Regions from separate parts of the Salipaludibacillus agaradhaerens genome, predicted to be linked through region 1. Evidence: riboswitches for the same ligand, from Rfam matches in the RefSeq annotation. Region 1 holds a riboswitch; each other region holds the start of a gene.
What was found. A riboswitch is a leader RNA that binds a small molecule or an ion and turns the genes downstream of it on or off. The one in region 1 is predicted to bind cyclic di-GMP.
Positions count from the first base shown of each region.

Region 1 (3,197 bases):
GGTTTAGTCTCATTATTTAATCGTATGAAAGATTTAAATATTGATTGGGACCAAGTGCAAAATCAAATTGGTAAAATACGTGAAAACATTGGTGATTTCTTAAATAGTGAAGAAGGTCAAGGATTCATACAATCTATTCTTGATTTTATCTCAAACCTAATTGATATCGTGAAAGGTTGGTTTAGTTCTTAACAGAAAGAACACTATTTTTACTAAGTTAACTCAATTTAGCTGGAATGTGTGAGTAGGGAGGGGAAACTAAACCGTCCCTACTTTTTTTATCACAGATAGCCGTCCGTAAAATGCTCACCTCGTAAATCTATTTAAGCTAACGGACGCGAATGTGCGATTCACTCAACTACCAACCGGTGGGGAAATACGAAAAATTCTCATTGATGAAGGGCGTTTTATTAAACATAGCAAAGTGATTTTCTTCTCATGCTGAAACTTTTTTAGTCAATGTAACGTAAATGATTTTAGAATAGAAAATTTGATACAATAACGTAAAGACTGCATTTAGGAAGGAGGAAGTATTATGGAATTTTTAGACTACGCTGCTTTTGGTTTTTTTGTTGTTTTTATCGCTACCCTCTTCATATTTGGTGAGATGATGGTACGCACTAAAGGATTGTTCGGTGTAATAGGTGTCGTCATTATGGCGATTTATTTTTCTTATCATGTAACCGCAGGAGACAGTTTGTGGATAGTCATACTTTATCTAATCGGTCTATCGTTAATCATCTTTGACGGGAAAGTAACGACAGATGGCACGATCGCCTCTTTGGGGATATTGTTGATGGTATTGGGGTTAGCAATTCCTGCTCCTGGATTAACGTATGGGGCACTTGTTTCAATGGCCTTCTTAATAGCTGCTCCTTCATCTTACCTATTCACAAAAGTTTTTCCACGTAGAAATATGTGGGATAAGATGACGCTGAAAGATAGATTGACATCAGAACATGGTTATAATTCGATGAATGACAGTTATAAAGAACTAGTTGGTAAAACTGGGATCACAAAAACACCTTTTAGACCTACGGGAACCGTAGAGGTTGACGGGAAACTCTACAGTGCAACGTCAGATAACCAATGGATTAAGGAAGATGAGACAGTGAAGGTTCTTTCAGTGGATGGTACACGTATCGTTATAGTACCTAAAAATTAATGGCTGATAACTTATATAAAGCCGATAATTTCAAAGGAACTGCACTAATATGTGACAAATTATATAGGGCGAAATAAAAATTCATTAAAATTTTTTTAAAAATAGCATACTTACGATCTAGTCATAATTCATTGTAAATATGTAACAATGCAAAAAAGTATGTCTATTTATGCATTTTTTTCGAAATATGTTCCTGAAAACACAGTGAAAAAGCACTTATGTAATGAATATTTAATGTTGGGTAGGCAATAGGGATGAATTTTAATATTATGACATTTTTCGACATACTTTTCACCTGAAAGTTATTTATAATTATCTCTGGCTCCATCGAATGTCACATTATTTTTTTCGAACCAGATCTTCTTCTAGTCAACGGCAAATCTATTGAAAAATAGAGACGCAAAGTTACAGGTCTAAGGAGAGTTAAAGGAGTTTACCTCTCTCTATGATGGCTGAACTGCCTAGCGGTGTTTATAATGGTTTGTGCGAGAGGGGATCATGTAATTATAATGGCTATTGATGAAAAACAACTTAAAGATTGGGAAGTGCTTCTTAATCAAGCAAAGGACATGGGTTTGACAGTAGAAGAAGTGAGAGAGTTTTTTGTGAAGAAAAAAGAATTAAAAACAATATAAGATAAGGCTTCTTCAAAATATTTTGAAGAAGCCTTATCTTAAACTAGCCTGAGGGTTACGTGGACTATCCTATATCATCCAATACTTAAAATCTAATAGGGTATTAGACCGATCGTTCTTCCATTGCCGTCATAGAACGGTCAATCGTTCTTTCTTGATAAAATAAGGGTGTTAAGGGTAGATCTAATGTAATAAAGATACGTCTAACAATTTCAATGGATGGATTTTTCTTTTTATTCCGCTCTAAGTAACTTAAGTATGACTTCGAAACGCCTGTTTTTCTAGAAAGCTCAGATAATGTAAGACCTTTTTCCTTACGTCGATAGCGAATCATATCACCAATCATTGTTATCCCCCTCTCATGCAAAGTTTTTCCCTCATATTGTTCATTATATAGCACAATGGTCATTTGTTAAAAAAAGAAATAATGAGCAAAATGGAGTATATACGACATTGAGAACGAATTTAGTTCTTTATATGAGTATTTTGACGATTTTTGAAGGTTCCCATTTAGTAGGAAATCTTTTATACTAAAATTATATTCTTTATTAAGAACGCGTTATATTTTGGCTAATTATAGGCCTTAATTATTTTATTGTAAAAGTTTATTCATAAATAGAATGCCGTGTTACCTTAAGGGAATAAGTGTGAGTAAAACTCATTGATTTTGACATGATGACTTTCGGGAGATTGCAACACACTGAAGTATAACGAAGAACGAGAGGTTCATTTTTCCACCACTTCATCACTTTGAGGAGTTAAAGCGAATGAGGGAGTTTAAAGCGATAAAGTGGCGGTAGCGACTAAAGTGAACATATTATTTTTGTTGTATCTTCCATTTGTTAAATTCTAAAAACTCTTTAAATTCATCTTTGGATACGCCTGATTCCATTGCTTCTTTCACGAGAGATTGCCATTCTGCATCCATTTGTTTGTCGTCTGTAACATCATCATGCAATAAAAGATCCATTTTTATGTTAAGTACATTAGCGATTTTTTCTAGAAACTGAATGGATGGATTCGTTTGAATGTTTCTCTCTATAGCACTTAAATAGGATTTCGCTACCCCTGCTTTTTCCGCTAATTCGGTTAGTGACATACCAGATTCTTTTCTATATTTTTTAACTCTTTCACCAATCATCGGATATCCTCCTCTATATACTCATATTTACACATCAAATTATTATCTATCTTACAAGAACATGTCATGATTATTTATGTGATAAAAAGTTCACTATTAAGTTTTAAGATGTTCGTTATAAGGGATACATTCTTAATATATCATATTTTTACTGATTGAGCTTTCTTTTCTTAAATTTTTTAAAGAAATGTGTAATAAGTAATGAGGTAAGCGGTAATATAATGGCTATATTACCGCTTCATTTGAGTTGGTTAAA
Region 1 is NZ_KV917378.1:972,316-975,512, reverse strand. Features, by position in the region: gene BK581_RS04670 (DUF1002 domain-containing protein) at 1-192, shown strand, start outside; gene BK581_RS04665 (NfeD family protein) at 536-1,165, shown strand; cyclic di-GMP riboswitch class I at 1,530-1,630, shown strand; gene sinI (DNA-binding anti-repressor SinI) at 1,675-1,800, shown strand; gene BK581_RS04660 (helix-turn-helix domain-containing protein) at 1,904-2,146, opposite strand; gene BK581_RS04655 (helix-turn-helix domain-containing protein) at 2,618-2,941, opposite strand.

Region 2 (3,197 bases), 360 kb from region 1:
TATATTCTGCGTGACAAAAAAGATGTGTATGAAGCATTGAAATTGTTCTTTAAAAAAGGAGAAGAGGCAGTCGCCTATTAATAATAAAGCTATTGAATCAGTTTCTGTTTTACTTGAACATGGCCGTTTTTTCAAGGAAAGAAGGCGCACATAACAGCAGACTTCAACGGCTTTAACATTTATTTCTACGTTAAAGTCGTTAGAGGTATGTTGAATAGCTCATTTTTAAAATATAATTCTGGGTTATTAGGATAATCCGTCATGGAGCCTACATTAATAAACCTATCTCTGTAAATGTTTTGATTAAGCATAAAATATGGCGGTGTATTATTTTAACTTTAAATATTTTCTATCGAAAGTATATCCATTCCTCAAAAATGAATAAGCAAAAAGGCCGTTCAATCATTAAAAGGTGATATTAGAAACCAAGCCAACTGATCAGTATGAGATAACTTACATATAAAATAAAGTTTACAATTAGGGGGACAATTCAAGTAGGTATGTGGACGTAAAACTAGAGGGTGAAGCTTAGTGAAATAACTAGATGTATATGATTAACGTTTTAAAAAGTTAAATATGGGTTTAGTCATTATGGATCAGCATTATTAAGGGTCACATGATCAGTTTTTAATCTAGTGTGTTTAATTCAAATATTTCATTAGAACTAGGGGAATTCTCTCGGTAAACAGACCAAGTTTTGTATTTCTCTTACGATAGCTGTAGGTCTTTATTTACTATATAACTGTGACTATGGTAGAGAAAACATAAAGTGACTGTTTTGAAAGCAGAATTAGAAGAACGTATTGACGATTGATTCCCATAAAAATACATTAAGGTTAGGGAATTTAGGTATAATGATTCAATACACGTATACCACTTAGAAGAGAAAATATAGTTGAAGGTAAATGACTCGTTCGTTTTGTAAGAGAGAAATAAACAATTTTAAGGTCTTTTTCCATCTTACGTTCTTATTTCTGAGTAATTATAGATATAAAGTCATAGACAAGATACTTCTAGAAGTAGGAGAATATTAAATATCATTCTTCTTTTTTGCTTTTGGTAAAAGATTAGACCGTTCTTATAGCCATTTAAGTGTTATTCTAATCGTCGGACCATATATAAAGTTGTGAAAAATCGGGTCATATTGACTAAATGTAAATGACAGAAAGGTGGGCTTGACTACTTAGAGAGTTGCTAATTTTAAATATGTTTCTAAATTATTTCCTTATTTAAGTAGAATGTGTCATTAAATAATACCAATTTTATAGTCCTTTCAAATTGAAAGGGGAAATAGTTTTGAAAAAATTCACAATAGATTTAACCTCTAATAAAGATGAAAAGGGGAAAAAGACTGTCATATTAACTAAATGACAATTTTCTTGTTTTTTCCTGTATTTGTTTTTCAACAGGAAGTAGACCTAATAGACTAAATATAAAGAACTGTTTCAGTGTGATTAACCCTTTAATAAGCTTATACAAGTCGTTTATCACAGGGAGTAAATAGGGAATTATAGATAATTTTGATAATTTAAGTATTTGTACTCATTTACATATTTGAGGAAAAATATTATGATTTAGCTACTACATTCGTAATATAGAACATAACGGGGGTGTATTAATAGAAAGGGATGTCAATATAACTAAAGAAATTTGTCGGTTATGTCGAATTTACTAGCTATCGTTCGTTATAAGGAATTTAATACACATACTACTATTTATATCATCTACTCATTCAGAAAAGGCAACCCTATCGAAAGGTCGGGACGCAAAACTGTGAATCTAAGGAATTATTATATTCTATGATTGCACAGTCGCCTCAATGGAGTGACATAAGGGAGGCTTACCTCATGCTCACTATTAAAAGAGAAGAACAACATGACCAAGAATGGGTGGCACTGATTCAGGCTGCGAAAGAACTAGGGCTGACACCAGAAGAAGTGCGATCCTTTTTGAAGGAAAAGCAAAAATAGCAACATTAAAGATACGGGCATAGAAGCTACTTTAATGTTTTTTGTAATAATACATTGCTTTAAATGTCTTCTCGTTGAGATAGGTTCAGCAAACAAATAGGGAGAGTTCAACGTAAACGTTGAAACACCAGTGTGTTAAAGTCAGATATGGCTTGTAAAGGCTGGTTTTATAAAATGATAAAGTAAACGTTTTCGTTTTGGAAGTGTTCGTGTGGTGAAATTTAATAAAAATAGTGTAGCAACCTTCTAATAGATTTGGGACGTAGAGGAATTGCTGCTAATACTGGTCATATTTATAAAACTTTTTAAACTCGCCGAGAAGGCGAGTTTTTTCTGTAAAGAGACTCCTCTATATTGAATACATTTACTGACCATTCAAAAAAGCCATTGTCAGAACTTCACGTGCACTGTTTAACAGTGAGCGAAGTCAGCCAATGGCTTTATATAAAAGGTTAAGAAATATGACATTAAACATATGCACTAACCCGATTATATCCACGTACTAGTTGAGTGAGGTTGAACGACATTTAAACAGAGCGTTTCTTATCCAGCATTTTAGCAATAATTGAAATTGAGCGGTAAATACTGAATAAAATAATAATAGATGTAAGCGATCCAACCATATATCCAGCGGTAAAGTTACGTGGTGCAATCCATTCTTCCTGCCGTCCTACAATAATGCCTATAATAACTGATAGCGCTAGAATAGCGACAATAATGCCTGTTTCAATTCGGTCATTTTGAGACATTTCTTTTAGTTTTGCTGCAATCATACTTGTCCCCTCCGTCTAATCTTTCATTGATATAATTATATAGTCAAAATGATCACTGTGCAATTTAAATATAAACAAAAGAGTTTTAAGAATAAAAGTAAAGGTTTTGTATTATTTACTGCTAAGGACGAATATCAGGTTTTATCTCCATATAGCCTTCAATGTGAAAGAGAGCCTATTAAATGAAGAAATAAAGAAACAACTAAAAGCTACTTTGGAAGAGGAAATCTTGAAAAACGTTGACGGGAAGACGGTTATAATGATTAATTGCTTATTATAATTAAAACAGTCACATGACGGAACTTTTTAAATCCTTTTCCGTAAATACTTTAAGGAAAAGAATAATGAATGAGTGAAGGAGAGAGAGCAATGATCATGGTTAATACAGAAACAGTAGCAGGCAGAACGATTGTTCAAGCACTTGGCATTGTATCAGGAAATACAGTACAGGCGA
Region 2 is NZ_KV917378.1:1,329,834-1,333,030, reverse strand. Features, by position in the region: gene yhbH (sporulation protein YhbH) at 1-81, shown strand, start outside; cyclic di-GMP riboswitch class I at 1,731-1,819, shown strand; gene BK581_RS06480 (anti-repressor SinI family protein) at 1,848-1,970, shown strand; gene BK581_RS06475 (hypothetical protein) at 2,498-2,743, opposite strand; gene BK581_RS06470 (YbjQ family protein) at 3,113-3,197, shown strand, end outside.
Region 2: it holds a riboswitch for cyclic di-GMP, as region 1 does, so the genes downstream of both, BK581_RS06480 (anti-repressor SinI family protein) here and sinI (DNA-binding anti-repressor SinI) in region 1, are expected to answer to the same signal.

Region 3 (3,197 bases), 2.1 Mb from region 1:
TACTCATGACCGTATTTGTCAAATTCAACCGAGCAAATTCAATTTGCTTTGGCGTACCTTCTATTTCTGTATGTTCCACTACCCAGTCATACAATGGCCGCTGATCCTCAAACTCTAACGTACAAATGGAATGTGTTACACCTTCAATGGCATCTTCAAGTGGGTGCGCATAGGAATACATTGGATAAATACACCACTTGTCACCGGTATTATGATGTTCAGTATGAGAAATTCGGTAAATGACAGGATCTCGCAAGTTAATGTTCGGTGATGACATGTCTATTTTAGCCCGAAGCACCTTTTCTCCATTGGCAAATTCACCTTTTCTCATCTTTTCGAAAAGTGCAAGGTTTTCGTCAACACTCCTGCTTCGTGACTCACTTTCTTTACCTGGCTCAGTTAAGGTACCCCGATACTGGCGGATTTCTTCCTGTGTTAAATCTTCTACATATGCGAGGCCTTTCTTAATGAGCAATACGGCACGTTCATACATCTCTTCAAAGTAATTAGACGCATAAAATAAACCGTCCCATTCATAACCAAGCCACTGAATATCTTGTTTAATGGCATCCACAAACTCTTGGTCTTCTTTCAATGGATTTGTATCGTCAAACCGAAGATTCGTCTTGCCGTTAAAAGCATCTGCCAACTCAAAGTTTAAGACGATTGATTTGGCGTGACCGATGTGCAAATAGCCATTTGGTTCTGGTGGGAACCGTGTCACTACATGCTCGTAGGTTCCTTCATCCAAGTCCTCTTGCACAATATACTTAATGAAATGTGATGAATTATTTACATTTTCACTCATGTCTCTACACCTTTCTATCACAAAAGTTCTGTTCATGATTACCATCTTTAAAATAGTCTACATTTTTAGAGCCACTTTATTAACATCGATACGACTGAGCAGTCGACAAAAGTAACTAATCTGTTTAAATAACATGTCTATTATTCGTTATATCATAAATAAGACTGGATATCTATGGATGACCTTACTTTTCACTCGTTGCGTAATTTCATTTATTTCTTTTTTGTAGCCATCCCCTCTGAAAGGCCTAATCATTCACTAATTATCCATGACCTAAAGATAGGACTTACAAGCATTTAATGGCATATTTTGTGACAAATGTGTAAATGTATTGATTACTTTAGTCCTATTGTGATACTTTTAATTATGTTCAATATAACACAATAATAATGGGCAAACCTGTTGAAAAACAGGGACGCAAAGCTCCAGGTCTAACGCTTTTAAAAAGTTAAGATGGCTGAGTTGCTTAACATATTAGCGTTTTACGTATGTTACCGGACCCCCATTATTAAAGTGGGGATTTTTTTATGTTTAAAAATATGATTGGAGGTTACTGAATGAAATCACTTAATGACGTGCAAAAGCTTTTCCCTAGTGAAGATGGCAATCGTGAAAGCAGAGAGAATTTCCTGCAATTAATTACCACTCTTCTAGAAAAAATGGATGGGATGAAGCGTCCAGATTACGCTAGTTTAGGACATGAGAAACAGCGTGAAACAAATTTTTATCAGCAGCTCATCCAAACAGCTGAAGTCCCCCTACAGGGTGAAAGTCTGTCTCACTTAGTAGACAGTATGACAAGCTTAATGACAGGGCACCCCTATCATTCCCGATACTTTTTGACGAATGTCCTTCCGATGGCAAGTATTCCCGGACTCATAGGTCAACTAACAGCCTCCCTATTGAATGGGAATAATTTATGGGATGTTTATGGTCCGGCCGGTGCGGAGGCAGAAACGAAAGTCATTGCCATGATGTCACGTATTGCTGGCTTTGATGTCAATGAGAGCTGGGGATATACAACATGGGGTGGACAAGGAGCTGTCTTTACGGGACTCCGCCTTGCTATTGCAAAACATTGTCCTGATGCAGTGGAGCACGGTGTTCCTGATAATCTGTATGTGTTCTCCTCTGAGCAAGCCCATTATAGTTTAATTAAATCAGCTGAAGCCACTGGTATTGGACGAAGCCATGTGATTAAGGTTCGTACAAAGCGAGATCACGCCATGGACGAACAAGATCTTGCCTCTAAAATGGCAAAAGTGATTGAAGAAGGAGGTAAACCTGTTTACGTTGTGGCTACAACTGGTACAACTGATAACTTTGGTATTGACAATATTCAGGCAATCAAAGATACGACAAATGCCCTTACAGATATGCATGGCTTACCTCCTGTTCATATTCATGCTGACTCAGCTCTCGGAGGATTCTATGCCTTTTTTAACGCGTACGATTTTAAGGTAAATCCGTTAAACTTTGAAGAAAAGGTGCTTACTGGATTGCAGATAATCACCTCTAAAATGCAGCATTTACACTTAGCTGACAGCTTATGTTTTGATTTCCAAAAGCTCGGTCAAACACCTTATGCAACCAGTCTTTTCTTAGTGAAAAACAAAGAAGATTTGTCATTAATTGATTTAGATGCTGCCGAATCACCATATGTCGGTGACAGAGGTTACGGTGACTATCACACAAGCTACACATTAGAATGCTCACGAATGGCCAGCTCCATTGCCATTATGGCAGCGTTACAACTTTTCGGGGTAGAAGGTTATCAAATACTGTTGGCTAACTATGTAAGAGTCAATCTTGTTTTTCGAGAAAAGCTTCAAGCAACTTTACCTGAGTTATGTGTCACGAATCCATTAAACCCCGGTCCTGTGACAGCCTTTAGGCTGTATAGCAAGACTAACAATTGGGAAATGGAAGTAGAGGGCCAGTTAACGAAAGAACAAATAATGGAAACAAATAAAAGAAATGAAGCTCTCTTCGAATATTTCGGTGCCCATAGAGCCCGTATTTTCCTAGGTGACACAAAGAAATTTGATCTTGTCCCATGTAAAAATGATGGGGAATTGCAGCCGGTTTACGTCTCTAAGTTTTTTACGATCTCACCTTATACGGAAACAGATCACATTCCTGACGTGATCACCTTTATACAAGAAGCGGTAGAAGCAACTAAATCAACAGAAAGTGAGGTAACGTTCTCATGTTAAACGTTTCATCATCGTTATTTAAAAAGTTTCTTCTTGGTATTATGGGACCTATGATTCTCTTTGCTCTCATCTTTAGCAGTGTCATATATTACTTTTCCAGCCAGTTAATTGATGATTATGTGATTCCTAGCTTTGAAGACGCCTTGACAGTGAATATGAGCCTGATGAGCGAT
Region 3 is NZ_KV917378.1:3,120,708-3,123,904, reverse strand. Features, by position in the region: gene BK581_RS14590 (glutamine--tRNA ligase/YqeY domain fusion protein) at 1-808, opposite strand, end outside; cyclic di-GMP riboswitch class I at 1,191-1,278, shown strand; gene BK581_RS14585 (pyridoxal phosphate-dependent decarboxylase family protein) at 1,366-3,024, shown strand; gene BK581_RS14580 (methyl-accepting chemotaxis protein) at 3,018-3,197, shown strand, end outside.
Region 3: it holds a riboswitch for cyclic di-GMP, as region 1 does, so the genes downstream of both, BK581_RS14585 (pyridoxal phosphate-dependent decarboxylase family protein) here and sinI (DNA-binding anti-repressor SinI) in region 1, are expected to answer to the same signal.